2 regions of the Marichromatium sp. PS1 genome follow, and region 2 is predicted to be linked to the other one. Evidence: predicted binding sites of a transcription regulator. Region 2 holds the regulator's gene; the other holds the start of a gene.
The links. The regulator sigma-54, encoded in region 2, starts transcription at its own class of promoters, with help from an activator protein. The targets are predictions, from matches to a motif close to TGGCANGNTNCNTGCTT.

Region 1: a site for sigma-54 is predicted at 4,396-4,412, ahead of fliE (flagellar hook-basal body complex protein FliE). Genes of this name have one in related genera too.

What each region holds. Positions count from the first base shown of each region.
Region 1 covers NZ_BAAFHB010000004.1:42,531-49,619, forward strand. Annotated here, with positions in the region: gene ACAM26_RS09330 (VTT domain-containing protein) at 1-427, opposite strand, end outside; gene ACAM26_RS09335 (endonuclease/exonuclease/phosphatase family protein) at 435-1,184, opposite strand; gene ACAM26_RS09340 (hypothetical protein) at 1,309-1,653, shown strand; gene ACAM26_RS09345 (late competence development ComFB family protein) at 1,669-1,953, opposite strand; gene ACAM26_RS09350 (PilZ domain-containing protein) at 2,113-2,649, shown strand; gene ACAM26_RS09355 (sigma-54-dependent Fis family transcriptional regulator) at 2,858-4,243, shown strand; gene fliE (flagellar hook-basal body complex protein FliE) at 4,502-4,837, shown strand; gene fliF (flagellar basal-body MS-ring/collar protein FliF) at 4,875-6,530, shown strand; gene fliG (flagellar motor switch protein FliG) at 6,520-7,089, shown strand, end outside.
Region 2 covers NZ_BAAFHB010000002.1:803,120-810,208, reverse strand. Annotated here, with positions in the region: gene ACAM26_RS04940 (KpsF/GutQ family sugar-phosphate isomerase) at 171-1,190, shown strand; gene kdsC (3-deoxy-manno-octulosonate-8-phosphatase KdsC) at 1,283-1,804, shown strand; gene lptC (LPS export ABC transporter periplasmic protein LptC) at 1,801-2,397, shown strand; gene lptA (lipopolysaccharide transport periplasmic protein LptA) at 2,394-2,882, shown strand; gene lptB (LPS export ABC transporter ATP-binding protein) at 2,896-3,621, shown strand; gene ACAM26_RS04915 (RNA polymerase factor sigma-54) at 3,803-5,275, shown strand; gene raiA (ribosome-associated translation inhibitor RaiA) at 5,311-5,664, shown strand; gene ACAM26_RS04905 (PTS sugar transporter subunit IIA) at 5,952-6,410, shown strand; gene hprK (HPr(Ser) kinase/phosphatase) at 6,430-7,089, shown strand, end outside.

The DNA.
Region 1 (7,089 bases), on a different contig from region 2:
TGACCACCAGCTTCTGGTGGTGACTGGCCGCCAGCGGATGATTGTCATCGAGGGCGAAGTGCAGGCGAGGGTGCTGGCGCCAGGGGTGGATGCCGAAGAGCAGCGGTTCACGCTCGAGCGCGTAGATCGGCGCATAGTCCCAAAGCAGGATCCAGGCCTCGAGCCCGGGGGTGCGTTCGAGCAGGGCATGGAGCAGCTCGCCGAGTCGGGTCGGCAGCCCGTCGCCGGGGTCCTCGCGCACCAGCTCGAGCTGACTGTGCAGGTCCCAGCCGAGGATCAGGATGCGATGCCGGGCATTGATCAGTGCCCGACGCAGGGTGGCGAAGTAGCGTTCGCCATCGATCAGTGGAGCCAGACGGCGGGTGCCGGTGATCTGCCAGCAGGTCTCGCCGGGTACCAGCAATGGGTTGGGCGTGTGACGTTCCATCGGGGGGTCATCCTGTTCGGGTGGCGCGCGGCAGCGCCAGTTCTGCGTAGAGCGGCAGGTGGTCGGAGGCGATGCGGGCCCGTGGGTCGCGGCTGCGTTCGAGTCGCTGCAACAGTCCCGCCGGTCGGGTCCAGACGCGATCGAGCGCGAGCAGTGGCCAGGCGGCGGGGAAGCTGGCGAGCCTCGGGGTGGGCCCGAGCAGCCGGGAGAGCTGGCGTTCGGTGCGCGCCAGCGGCCACCAGGTGTTGAAGTCGCCCAGTACCACCAGGGGGGCGGGTGAGTCGCTGATCCAGGGGCGCAGGCGTTCGACCTGGCGGCGTCGCTCCCGGGTCTTCAGCCCGAGATGGGTGGCGAGACAGCGCAGCGGGGTGCCGTGCGCGGTGCGCAGGTCGGCGACGATGGCTCCGCGCGGCTCGCGCCGGCGTTCGCTGAGGTCAAGACGGGTGAGTGCGATGACCGGCAGCCGGGTGAGCAGGGCGTTGCCGTAGTGGCGATCGTGGGTGAGGATGGTCGGACCGGGAATGGCGTGATAGTCGCCGAGTTGCGCCAGCTCGTGCATCTGTGCCGAGGGCGCGTGTGCTGTCGGGGTCGAGTCGACCTCCTGGAGTGCGATCAGGTCGGCATCGAGCGCGCGCAGCACCGTGGCAATGCGTCCGAGGTCGCGGCGACCGTCGCGGCCGATCCCGCCGTGGATATTGTAGGTGACCACGCGCAGCTGCTGGCGCGGGTCCTGGTCGGCCATCATGTTCCATGACATGGCTGCCGCGTGGCGTGATTCAACCGCGGCCACGTCGTCCCCGGGCCGGTTCCCCTATACTGTGGGCAGACGAAAAGGATGTCGCAAGGCGTGTTGGTTCAGCGTCAGCGCAGGAGTGAGCACCATGATCGATGTCCCGGTTTCGGTTCCCTTCGTCCCCACCGGTGCGCGTCCGAGCATGTCGGAGCGGCTTGGGCTCGGGCGGGTGGCCACGCGCCCCGAGTCGACACGTCCGGTCAACGATCCCGAGGCGGTCGGCCCGCGCCGCCCGAGCGACGAACAGGCGCGCGACGGCGCAGTGCTGGGTGGCGAGATCGGCGCCCGCGTCCGTCTCGCACTCGAGGCCGGCGAGCACACCGCCGAACCCGCCTCCATGACCTCGCAGACGAGCGGGGAGGCGCGCTTGAGCGCGGCGCTGGATCCCGGGCCGGCGGCGCCGACGCGCGGGTCGTTCGACGCCGAGGCCTGAGCCTCGCTGTCGGGGTCAGTCTTCCTCGTGGGGCCGCGGTGTGCGGCGGCGGCGGGTGGTCTCGAAGGCGAAGGCCACGGCGTCGGCGACCTCCTCGGCCATGCGCGAGCGTTCCTCGTCGCTCTGGTGCGAGGCGAAGTCGATGCTGTGGCGTACGTAGCGCGGCGGCAGATAATTGAGCGCGACACAGGCGAGATCGTCAAAGTAGTCTGCGTCGAAGGCTTCGCCGCGCTCGGCGAGCAGCTCGCTGATACGCGCGGCGACCAGGCGTTCATAGTGATTCTCGATGCTGGAGAGCATGACGGTCGACTCCGGTTCTGCCTATCGGGATGGCGCCGGCCCCGGGGGGGGCACGATGCGCCATGGGTCGGCGCTATCTTAGCCGAAGCCTCGCGATCTCGACCATGACGCAGGGCGTGTCGTCCAGCAAGTCCCGAGTTCGATCCCAAAGGAGCGAAGATGCACGATCGACACGGCTCGACCGATGCCGCCATTCCCGCCGCATGGCGGGGCGTGCTGGGCGATGGCCTGGCCATCACCTTGGTGCTGGCGCTGGCGCCGAGCCGTCGCCCCCCGACCCCGGCGGAGTCGGGGGTTCGGCTGCTCGATGCCATCGCGATGCTCGAAGACGGTGGCCGTGGCGGGCGCGACGAGACGCCCTCGCTGGAGCTGCAGCGACTCGAGGCGAAGGTCGACCTGCTGATGCAGCTGCTCTCGACCTGGATGCAGGCGCAACTCCCGGCGCCGGTGAGTGCGACCCTGAGCGCCGAGGGGGTGGTGCTGCCCGCCGCGCTGCTCGATACTGCCGATGATCGGCTCGAACTCTACCCCTCGACAGCCTTCGCCCAGCCGCTGGTGCTCGGGCTCGAGACGGTCTGCGAACTCGATGGTGCGATGGGCGCGCGCTGGCGGTTCAGTGATGACGGGCTGCGCGAGGCGCTGGGGCGTTGGGTGTTTCGGATGCACCGGCGCGCAGTGGCGCGGGCGCGGCGATAGCGCGCCTTCGGTCGCACCATGGGGTCTGCGTGCTTGACAGTGGCCGACGCGGACGTTAGAAACTCGTCGCTCCATCAAGAATCGCGATGCGCCCTCTCCGGAGCAAACAGCAAGCCGGTTCGGCGGCCGTCTGCTCGCCTTCCGCGTGTCGCGGGCGCGAGTGTCACGAGCGCGGGGCTGCGTTCACCGCGGAAGGATTGCGTTTACGATGCCGAGCGAGGGCAACCCATTTGAGCAACGCGTGCGGATCGGTGTGTTCGGTGATCAGCCGGCGCGCGACAGGACCGGACACATCCTGGAGTTCCTCGGCTGCGAGGTGCAGCCACTCGAGGCCCTCGACGAACTCGACACGATGTCACTCGCAGCACTCTGGCTGTGCGCGCCGGGGGCGCGTCTGGCCGAGCAGCTCGAGCGTGTCCGTCCACCCTCCCTGCCACTGATCTGTCAGCCGCTCGACGGTGCCCGCGAGGCGCTGCCCGGGCATGTCTGTGTGGTCGACGAGCCGCCTGTTGTCGGGCGGGTGCTGGCGGTGTTGCAGTGGTTACGGGCGGACGCGACCGATGCCGTCGAGACGTCCGGGATCGAGGGCCTGGTCGGCGCCCATCCGATCATGCGTGGGGTCAAGCGCGCCATCACCCAGGTCGCCAACAGCGATGCCACGGTGCTCATCCTCGGCGAGACCGGCTCCGGCAAGGAGGTGGTGGCGCGCGCGATCCATGCCGCCTCGTCGCGGTGCGACAAGCCCTTCGTCGCCGTCAACTGTGGCGCCATCCCGCCCGACCTGCTCGAGAGCGAGCTGTTCGGTCACGAGAAGGGGGCCTTCACCGGGGCCTTCACCGCTCGCACCGGGCGCTTCGAGCTCGCCGCCGATGGCGTGCTGTTTCTCGACGAGATCGGCGACATGCCGCTGCCGATGCAGGTCAAGTTGTTGCGCGTGCTCGAGGAGCGAACCTTCGAGCGGGTCGGCTCCAACAAGCCGATCCAGGCCCAGGCGCGGATCATCTCGGCCACCCATCGAGACCTCCAGGAGGCGGTTGATGCCGGCGCCTTTCGCCAGGATCTGTTCTTTCGTCTCAACGTCTTTCCCATCGAGTTGCCGGCGCTGCGCGAACGGCGCAGCGACATCCCGCTGCTGATCGGCGCGCTCGAGGAGCGCTTGCGCGCGCAGTCGGTGGAGACCGCGCGGCTGACCCCGGCGGTCATCGCCTATCTCGCGCAGCTGCCCTGGCCGGGCAATGTGCGCGAACTCTCCAATCTGCTCGAACAGTTGGCGATCCTCTATCCGGGGGAGCCGGTGGACCTGGCGCAGCTGCCGCCGCGCTTTCGCCCCGAGGCGGCCGCCGAGGTGCTTGAGGGGTTGCCCCCGGCCCCGGTCGCCGCCCCGGCGCTCCCGGGAGGGTGCGAGGAAGGCGCCCTGCCGCCTGAGGGGGTGGAGTTGCGCGGCTATCTCAACGAGCTCGAGCGCCGCATGATCGTCACCGCCCTGGAACAGAACGATCAGGTGGTGGCGCGTGCCGCGCGACGTCTGGGCATGCGTCGCACCACCCTGGTCGAGCGCATGCGCAAGTTCGGCCTGGGGCGCGGCGGCGACTAGCAAAGCCCCCCCCGGCCGAGCGGGAGACCGAGATTGGCCGTCAAGAATTCGACGTCCTGTCGGTGATGATGCTGCTCGTCATCTGCGCCCGGGGTTGCGCAATCCTGCCGCAGCCCTTGTCCGTCAGGCCCTGCCGCCATGCCTGAGGTTTTTGGCACTTAATTTGCAATATCCCAATCGTGTCCAAGGGTCGGGTACGCCGCTGCACCTGCGTATCCAACCGGATTACGTGGATTGAAGAGATGGGAGATTGTGAACGTGAGTGACATGCAGATCCAGAACGTCTTGCAGCAGATGCGCGCGCTCTCGCAGTCGGGACGGGTCGAGGGGAGCATGCCTGCGACGCAGCAGCCGACGGCGCCGAGCGAGGGCGGTGAATTCGCCACCGCGCTGCGCGATTCGTTGCGCTCGGTCAATGCGTTGCAGCAGGAGGCCAAGCAGGTGCAGACCAGTTTCGAGCTCGGTGAGGCCAATACCAGTCTGCCGCAGGTGATGGTGGCGATGAACAAGTCGAGTCTCGCCTTCGAGGCGACCAATCAGGTGCGCAACCGGCTGTTGTCGGCGTACCAGGAAGTCATGAGCATGCAGGTCTGAGCGCTGACGGCGCGCAGATCCACGGAGAGATTCATCCATGGCGTCTTCGCTGACAGCCGCCTTTTCTACTGGAATCAAGACCTTCAACGAACTGCCGGTGGGTCGGCAGATCGCGTTGCTGGGGATGATCGCCGGTGGTCTGGTGGTGGCTGGCGCCATCCTCTACTGGGCGATGCGCCCGACCTATGCGCCGCTGTTCTCGCGGATGGAGAATGCCGAGGCGGCCGAGGTGGTTCAGGCGCTCGATCAGCTCGGCGTGGCCTACCGCATCGATGAACTCTCCGGACGGATCGAGATCCCCCAGGCCCAGATCGCCCAGACCCGATTATTGCTCGCCGGTCAGGGGCTGCCACGCGCCTCGGACTTCGGCTTCGAGCTGCTGCAGGAGGACATGGGATTCGGCGCCAGTCGCTTGATGGAAGGAGCGCGCCATCAGCGTGCGCTCGAAGGCGAGCTGGCGCGCTCGATCGCGGCGCTCGATCCGGTGGAGAGTGCGCGGGTTCATCTCGCGCTGCCCGAGCGCTCGGTGTTCGTGCGCGAGCGCAAGCCGGCGAGCGCTTCGGTGGTGGTCCATCTGCGCGGCACCCGGGCCTTGAACGACACCCAGGTCGCAGCCATCGTTCATCTGGTGTCCTCGAGCATCCCGGCGCTCGATCCCGAGCAGGTCACCGTGGTTGACCAGCACGGTCGGCTGCTCACCAGCAACGACGACGAGATGGGGTTGTCGACCTCGGCCGACCAGCTCGACTACATCCGCCGTCTCGAGAGCAGCTATGTCGATCGGGTGATGACCCTGCTGGTGCCGATCATCGGGCGCGACGGGGTGCGGGTGCAGGTGGCCGCGGACATCGATTTCTCCCGTGTCGAGCGCACCCAGGAGTCGTTCGATCCCGAGCGCACCGCGGTGCGCTCCGAGCAGCTCAGCGAGCAGGAGCGCGTCGGCAGCGACCCGGCGATCGGCGGCATCCCCGGCGCCTTGACCAACCAGCCGCCGGCCGGTGGCGCCGTCGGCGAGGCGCCGGTGGCCGACCCGATGATGCCGAGCAGTCGCAGCATGCAGAAGACGCGCAACTACGAGATCGATCGTGCGATCTCGCACGTGCGCGAGATGCCGGGCAATATCCGCCGGCTGTCGACGGCGGTGGTGGTCGACTATCGCGAGGAGTTCAACGAGGAAGGCGAGGTGGTGCGGGTGCCGCGCACGGAGGAGGAGCTGGCGAGCATTCGCGCGCTGGTGCGTGAGGCGGTGGGGTTCGACGATGCGCGCAATGATTCGCTCAACGTGATTACCGCCTCGTTCACGCCCGCCGACACCACCGACGCCGAGCCGGTCTGGACCCAGCCGTGGTTCCTCGAGCTGGCCAAGATCGGCGCCGGGCTAATCCTCGCGCTGATGGTACTCTTGACCATCGTGCGTCCGGCGGTACGTCAGCTCGCGCCGCCGTCCGCCGACGAGGCTGCCGCCGCGCTTGAGGACCAGTCGGGCGAGGGCGGTGGGGCCGGCGGCGAGGGCGAGCTCGGCGAGGATACCGTGGCGATCACCCAGCAGAGCGCGGCGATCGCCGCGCTCACCGGGCCGAAGGACGGGGATCAGCAGCAGGTCGATCTCGAGGCGGTGCGCGAGCTGGTCAAAGAGGATCCGAAACGCGTGGCACAGGTGATGAAGAGCTGGCTGAACGAAGATGGCAACTGATCCGTCCAAGCGCCCCGGCCCCGAGCAGGTGGCAATCTTCCTGATGAGCATCGGTGAGGGGCCAGCCGCCGAGGTGCTCAAGCACATGGGACCGAAGGAGGTGCAGAAGATCGGCACCGCCATGGCCTCGCTCGAGCGGGTCTCGCGCACCGATATCGACTATGTGCTGAAACGTTTCTCGGAGACGGCCATGGAGCACACCTCGCTCGGGATCGGCGCCGAGGACTATGTGCGCTCGGTGCTCAACTCCGCGCTCGGCGAGGACAAGGCCTCGGGGCTGATCGACCGCATCCTGCTCGGTCGCAACTCCAAGGGGCTCGAGGCGCTCAAGTGGCTCGATCCGCGCGCCATCGCCGAGATGATCCGTCACGAACACCCGCAGATCGTCGCCATCGTGCTCTCGCACCTCGACGCCGACCAGGCCGCCGAGACCCTCTCCTATCTCCCCGACCGGATGCAGTCGGATATCGTGCTGCGCATCGCCACCCTCGACGGCGTCCAGCCCGCAGCGCTCCACGAGCTCGACGAGATCCTCGAGCGCCAGCTCTCGGGCAAGAAC
Region 2 (7,089 bases):
TGAACACCTTTGCGCTCTTTGCGGCTTGGCGGTTCAATCCTGGCGGCTGGCGGCTGGCGGCTGGCGGCTGGCGGCTGGCGACAGCCCCCTCGCCCGATGCGACATGTCCGCGTGGCATGGTGTATTTTTCTTGGTTTGACCGACCACTCATCGGCTCCATCCCCGAGACCATGACCGAACGACGACAACTCGGCGCCCGTCTGGCGCCGCTCGATGCCGGCGAGCACCAACGCATCATCGATCTCGCCCGTGCCGTTCTCGACACCGAGGCCCAGGCGATCACGGCGCTCGCCGCACGGATCGACACCCCTTTTGTCACCGCCTGTCGCTACATGCTCGCCTGCGCCGGACGCATCGTGGTCACCGGCATGGGCAAGTCGGGGCACATCGGCGGCAAGATCGCCGCCACCCTGGCGAGCACCGGCAGTCCGGCCTTCTTCGTCCACCCCGGCGAGGCCAGCCACGGCGATCTGGGGATGATCACCCCGCTCGACGTCGTGGTGGCGATCTCCAATTCCGGCGAGACCGCCGAGGTGCTCACCATCCTGCCGGTGCTCAAGCGCCTCGGGGTGCCGATGATCGCGATGACCGGGCGGCGCGACTCGACCCTGGCGCGCGAGGCCGACGTCCATCTCGATGTCACCGTCTCGGCCGAGGCCTGCCCGCTCGGCCTGGCGCCGACCACCAGCACCACCGCGGCGCTGGCAATGGGGGATGCGCTCGCCGTGGCGCTACTCGAGGCGCGTGGCTTCACCGCCGAGGACTTCGCCCGCTCGCACCCGGCCGGGAGCCTGGGGCGGCGCCTGCTGCTGCACGTCGACGACATCATGCATCGCGACGAACGGGTCCCCCGCGTCGGGCGCGAGGCGAGCCTGCTGGCCACCCTCGAGGAGATCTCGCGCAAGGGGCTGGGGATGAGCGCGGTGGTCGACGAGGGTGGGCGGCTGTGCGGCATCTTCACCGACGGCGACCTGCGCCGTGCGCTCGATCGCGGCGTCGACGTCCACCACACCCGGATCGAGACGGTGATGACCCGCGACTGTGTCACCATCTCCCCCGGCGCGCTCGCCGCCGAGGCGCTGCAGCTGATGGAGGCGCGCTCGATCAACGCGCTGCTGGCGCTCGACGACGAGCGCCGCCCGGTCGGCGCACTCAACATGCACGACCTGTTGCGCGCGGGCGTGGTCTGAAACTGCCCCCGCTGGTCAAAACCGCCCGCGCACCCGACAATGCGCCGCACAGGGGCCCGCCCCTTCTTCCTCATCAAGGAGTCACCAGGGAGATGCAAGAGATCCGCAACCGCGCCGCCGCCATTCGTCTGGCGATCTTCGACGTCGACGGCGTACTCACCGACGGCAGCCTCTATCTCGGCGACGACGGTCAGGAATACAAGGCGTTCAACGCCCGCGACGGTCACGGCATGGTGATGTTGCGCGAGTCCGGCGTGACCCTCGCGGTGATCACCGGGCGCAGCTCGCGGGTGGTCACCATGCGGATGAAGGGATTGGGGGTGAACCACGTCTACCAGGGCCAGCGCGACAAGCTCGCCGCCTATCTCGAGCTGCGCGAGCGACTGGGGATCGAGGACGCCGCCGTGGCCTATCTCGGCGACGACGTCATCGACCTGCCGGTGATGCGCCAGGTCGGGCTCGCCGCGGCGGTGGCCGATGCCCACCCGATGGTACGCGCCGAGGCGCACTGGCACACCACGGCGCACGGCGGGCGCGGCGCCGCGCGCGAGTTCTGCGAACTGATCATGGACGCTCAGGGGACGCTCGCGCGACTGGCCGGACAGCGTCCATGAGCACCCGCGCGCACTGGCCGCTGCGCTACTACCTGCTCGCCGCCTTCTTCGCCTTCAGCGGGCTCGCGGGCTGGTGGCAGGTCCAGCGCATCGACCAGCCGCAGGGACCGGCCACCGTACGCCCCCGCGTCCCCGACTACGTGGTCCACGCGTTCACCGCGCTCGAGACCGACACCAGCGGCGCACCGAGCCGACGCCTGAGCGCGACCGAGTTGCGTCAGTTCGTCGCCGAGGATCTCTCCGAGCTCGACCGCCCACACATGCAGCTGTTCCAGTCCGACGGACCGCCGTGGCGCGCGCGCGCCGAGCACGGGCTGGTGCTCGACGGCGGCGCGGAGGTGCGGCTGACCGGCGACGTCCATCTCGAGCGCGACGCCACCGCCGAGGCCCCGCCCGCGCACATCGAGACCGAGCAGCTCAACGTCTGGCACCAGCGCGCCTATGCCCGTACCGACCTGCCGGTGCGGGTGGCCAGCGGCGAGGACTGGCTGAGCGCCACCGGCATGCAGCTGTGGTACGACGAGCCGGCGCGCGCCACCTTCCACGGTCGCACCCGGATGCTGCTCGCCCCGACCCAGGAGACCCAACCATGAGCCCTCCACTGCGCCTGCTGGCACTGTTGCTGTTGTTCGGCTGGAACCCGGCCAACGCGCTCGACGACGACCCCCAGCAACCGATGTACATCGAGGCCGACGACGTCGAGGTACGCGAGGCCGAGGGCACCAGCATCTATGTCGGCAACGTCGAGGTCACCCAGGGCAGCATGCGCCTGCACGCCGACCACATGACCGTCTATCACCGCGAGGACCGCCGCCCGCGCCAGATCATCGCCATCGGCACCCCGGCGCGCTTCCGTCAACTGCTCGAGGACGACCAGGGCGAGGTCCGCGCCTTCGCCAGGCGCATGGAGTTCGACACCGACCGCGACGAGCTGGTGCTGATCGACGAGGCGGTACTGATCCAGGGCGAGGACCGCGTCGCCAGCGAGCGCATCGTCTACGACCGTGCCCGCGAACACTTCCGTGCCGGCGGCAGCGGTCGGGTGCGGATCACCATCACCCCCGAGGAGGAGTCATGACAGGGATCGACGGATGAGCGTACTGCGCGCCGAACAGCTCAAGAAACGTTATCGCAGCCGCGAGGTCCTGCGGGGAGTGAGCGTCGAGGTCGAGGCCGGCGAGGTGGTCGGGCTGCTCGGCCCCAACGGCGCGGGCAAGACCACCTGCTTCTATCTCATCGTCGGGCTGATCCCTGCCGACCAGGGGCGCATCACCCTCGACGAGCACGATGTCACCCTGATGCCGATGCATGCGCGCGCGCGCGCCGGACTGAGCTATCTGGCGCAGGAGCCCTCGGTGTTTCGCAAGCTCAGCGCGCGCGACAACATCCTCGCGATCCTCGAGACCCGCGGCGACCTCGACCGCGAGCAGCGCGAGCAGCGTTGCGAGCAGCTGCTCGAGGAGCTCGGCATCGCCCATATCGGCGAGTCGCTGGCACTCAGCCTCTCCGGCGGCGAGCGCCGTCGTCTCGAGATCGCCCGCGCGCTGGCCGTCGACCCCAAGGTGATGCTGCTCGACGAGCCCTTCGCCGGCGTCGACCCGATCGCCGTGGGCGACATCAAGGCGATCGTCTCGCACCTGCGCGAGCGCGGCATCGGCGTGTTGATCACCGATCACAACGTGCGCGAGACGCTCGACATCTGCGATCGCGGCTACATCATCAGTAATGGCGAGGTGATCGCCGCCGGCCGCCCCGACGAGCTGCTCGCCAACCAGCAGGTACGCGACGTCTATCTCGGCGCCGACTTCGCCATGTAGCATGTAGGCGGCAGCATCCGCGCCCCGCTGCTACATATTGGGAGTAAGATGAAGACCATCGCGCCCCGGCAGGGGGCGCGCTTGACGTGACTCAGGCACCTTTGTTGCCACCCGACCTATAATCGTCATAGGACGGTCATCGACCCGGCATAGAGACAGACGCAAGACGCATCGGCGATCCATGAAGCAAACCATCCAGCTTCGCCTCGGCCAACACCTGACGATGACGCCCCAGCTGCAGCAGGCGATTCGCCTCCTGCAGCTGTCGACGCTCGAGCTGCAGAAGGAGATCCAGGAGGCGCTGGACTCCAACCTGATGCTCGAGGAGGCCGAGGAGGCCGACCGCTTCGCCGCCAACGGAGAGGACAGCGGCAATGGCGCACACGAGTCCCCGCCCAGCGATGAGCAGGGCAGCGCCGAGCGTGAGCTCCAGGGCGAGACCAACGAGATCCCCGATGAGCTCCCGGTCGACACCCAGTGGGCCGATGTCTACGACGGCTATCTACCGCCGAGCACCCAGGGCAGCGCCGAGAACGCCGATTTCGACCCCTTCCTCCACCAGAGCCGCCCTCAGACCCTGCACGATCACCTCCTCTGGCAGCTCAACCTGATCCGGCTGAGCGAGCGCGACGAGATGATCGCCGAGGCGGTGATCGATGCCATCGACGCGCGCGGCTATCTTCGGGCCGATCTCGACGAGCTGCTGAGCACCATCGGCGACGATCAGATCAGCCTCGAGGAGATCGCCACCATGGTGCACCGGGTGCAGTCGTTCGATCCCCCGGGGGTCGGCGCCCGCGATCTCGCCGAGTGCCTGCAGATCCAGCTGCGGCAGCTCCCCGCCGAGACCCCGCAGCGCGACCTCGCGCTGGCGATCTGTCGCGACGGCTTCGAGCACCTGCCGCGCAAGGACATCGCCGCGCTGATGCGCCGCTTCAAGCAGACCGAGCCCGAGATTCGTGGTGCACTCACGCTGATCTGCCAGCTCAACCCGCACCCCGGCGACTTGATCGCGCAGGAGCCCCCGGAGTACGTTGTACCCGACATCTTCGTGCGCAGAGAGAATGGTCGCTGGTCGGTGGAACTCAACCCGGAATCCACACCTAAACTGAGGGTGAACGCAGACTACGCCCGGCTGATCCGGCGCGCCGACACCAGCAGCGACAGCGTCACCATGCGCAACCACCTGCAGGAGGCGCGCTGGTTCATCAAGAGCCTGGCGAGCCGCAACGACACCGTGCTGCGGGTGGGCGCCAAGATCGTGGAGATGCAGCAGGCGTTCTTCGAGCACGGCGAGGAGGCGATGCGGCCGATGGTGCTGCGCGACGTCGCCGAGGCGCTCGAGCTGCACGAGTCGACCGTCTCCCGGGTCACCACGCAGAAATACATGCATACGCCGAGGGGCACCCTGGAGTTCAAGTACTTCTTCTCGTCCCACGTCAGCACCACTTCTGGTGGGGAGTGTTCATCAACGGCGATCCGCGCGCTCATTCGTAAGCTGATCGCCGCCGAACCCGCCAGAAAACCCTTGAGCGACAGCAAGATCGCGGCCGAACTGGCCGATCGCGGCATCCAGGTCGCGCGTCGAACCGTCGCCAAGTACCGCGAGGCCATGGGTATTCCAGCCTCGAACGAGCGCAAACGCCTGGCATGAGCAGGCTGTTTGGAACCCCTGTAAGGAGTCCAATGATGCAAATCAATCTGACGGGTCATCACGTCGACATCACCGAGGCACTGCGCGACTACGTCGACAGCAAATTCGCACGCCTGGCGCGTCACTTCGACCACGTCACCAATGCCCACGTCATTCTCAGCGTTGAGAAGCTCGACCAGAAGGCCGAGGCGACGCTGCACATCAATGGTGGGAAGCTCTTCGCCGACTCCGTGCATGAAGATATGTATGCCGCGATCGACGGCCTGACCGACAAGCTCGATCGCCAGATCCTGCGCCACAAGGAGAAGAAGAACGACTATCGCAGCGCACCCGGCCCGAAGGCGGCCGACTCTGAAGCCGAGGCCGACGCCGAGGCCGATACCGAATAGCCCGGCAACGGCCTGATGGCCCATGCGTCGGCGGGGCGTCGGGACACCCGACACCCGCCGGACCGACGCACCGACACCTCGAACGGATCCGTGATCGCGCCGTTCGGGGTGTTTTGCATTGAGACCCTGAGATCCGAGCCGATATCGACACCTGCGGGCTCCGACGACTCGAAGGACACCCAGAATCCATGACCACGACCACGCGCCCCGATCACCCGCCGGTATGGACACCGGACACCGTCACCGCCCAGCGCCCCTGTCCCTGCGACCACCAGGAGCCTTGACCGATGTTCAGTCCAGACCTGATCAGCGAGGCCCGAGTCAGCTGCGGTGCCGAGATCGCCAGCAAGAAGCGGCTGCTCGAGACGCTCGCCGAGCTGCTGGCCAACGACCACCCCCGTCTCAACACCGAACTCGTCTTCGAGCGTCTGCTCGAGCGCGAGCGACTCGGCAGCACCGGACTCGGTCACGGTGTGGCGCTGCCGCACGCCCGCATCAAGGAGATCAACGAGGTGCTCGGGGCCTTCGTCAGCACCAGCACCGGGGTCGACTATGACGCGATCGACGGCGAGCCGGTCGATCTCGCCTTCGCCCTGCTGGTCCCGGAGAGCGCCACCGAGGAGCATCTGCGCTTGCTCGCCCGGCTCGCCGGCATGTTCAGCGACCCGGCCACCCGCGCCGCGCTGCGCGAGGCCGGCTCGGCGGCGACCGTCCTGCAACTGATCGAGACGAGCGAGGCGCGCTAGCGCCACGCCGACCTGGGCCATGCTCGACAGCCTCCAGTCACTCCTCGAACAGACCGGCCCGCGGCTGCAGCTGCGCTGGCTCAACGGCGAGCCCGAACAAGGCTCCCCACTGCGCCGGCCCGAGCGCGCACGCTCGCGCGAGTCGCTGATCGGCTCGCTCAACTGCATCCATCCCAACTGTCTGCAGGTGATCGGGCGCGCCGAGCAGCGCTATCTCCAGGCACTGGGACGCACCGCCTTCGAGGAAACCCTCGAGCAACTCTTCGCCGAGCAGCCGGCGGCGATCCTGTTCGCCGACGGCCTCGAGCCCCACCCCGCCTTCTTCGCCTTCGCCGCCGAGCACGACACCCCGCTGCTCGGCTCGCCGCTCGGCGACGAGGAGCTGATCAACCACCTGCGCTATTTTCTCACCCACGCCCTGGCCGAGCGCCAGACCCTGCACGGCGTCTTCATCGAGGTGCTGGGGATGGGGGTATTGCTGGTCGGCGATCCGGCGGTGGGCAAGAGCGAGCTGGCGCTCGACCTGATCACCCGCGGTCATCGGCTCATCGCCGACGACGCGCCGCGCTTCGCGCGCATCGCCCCGGAGGCCATCGAGGGCACCTGCCCGGAGACCCTGCGGGACTTCCTCGAGGTGCGCGGGCTGGGTATCCTCAACATCCGCGCGATGTTCGGCGAG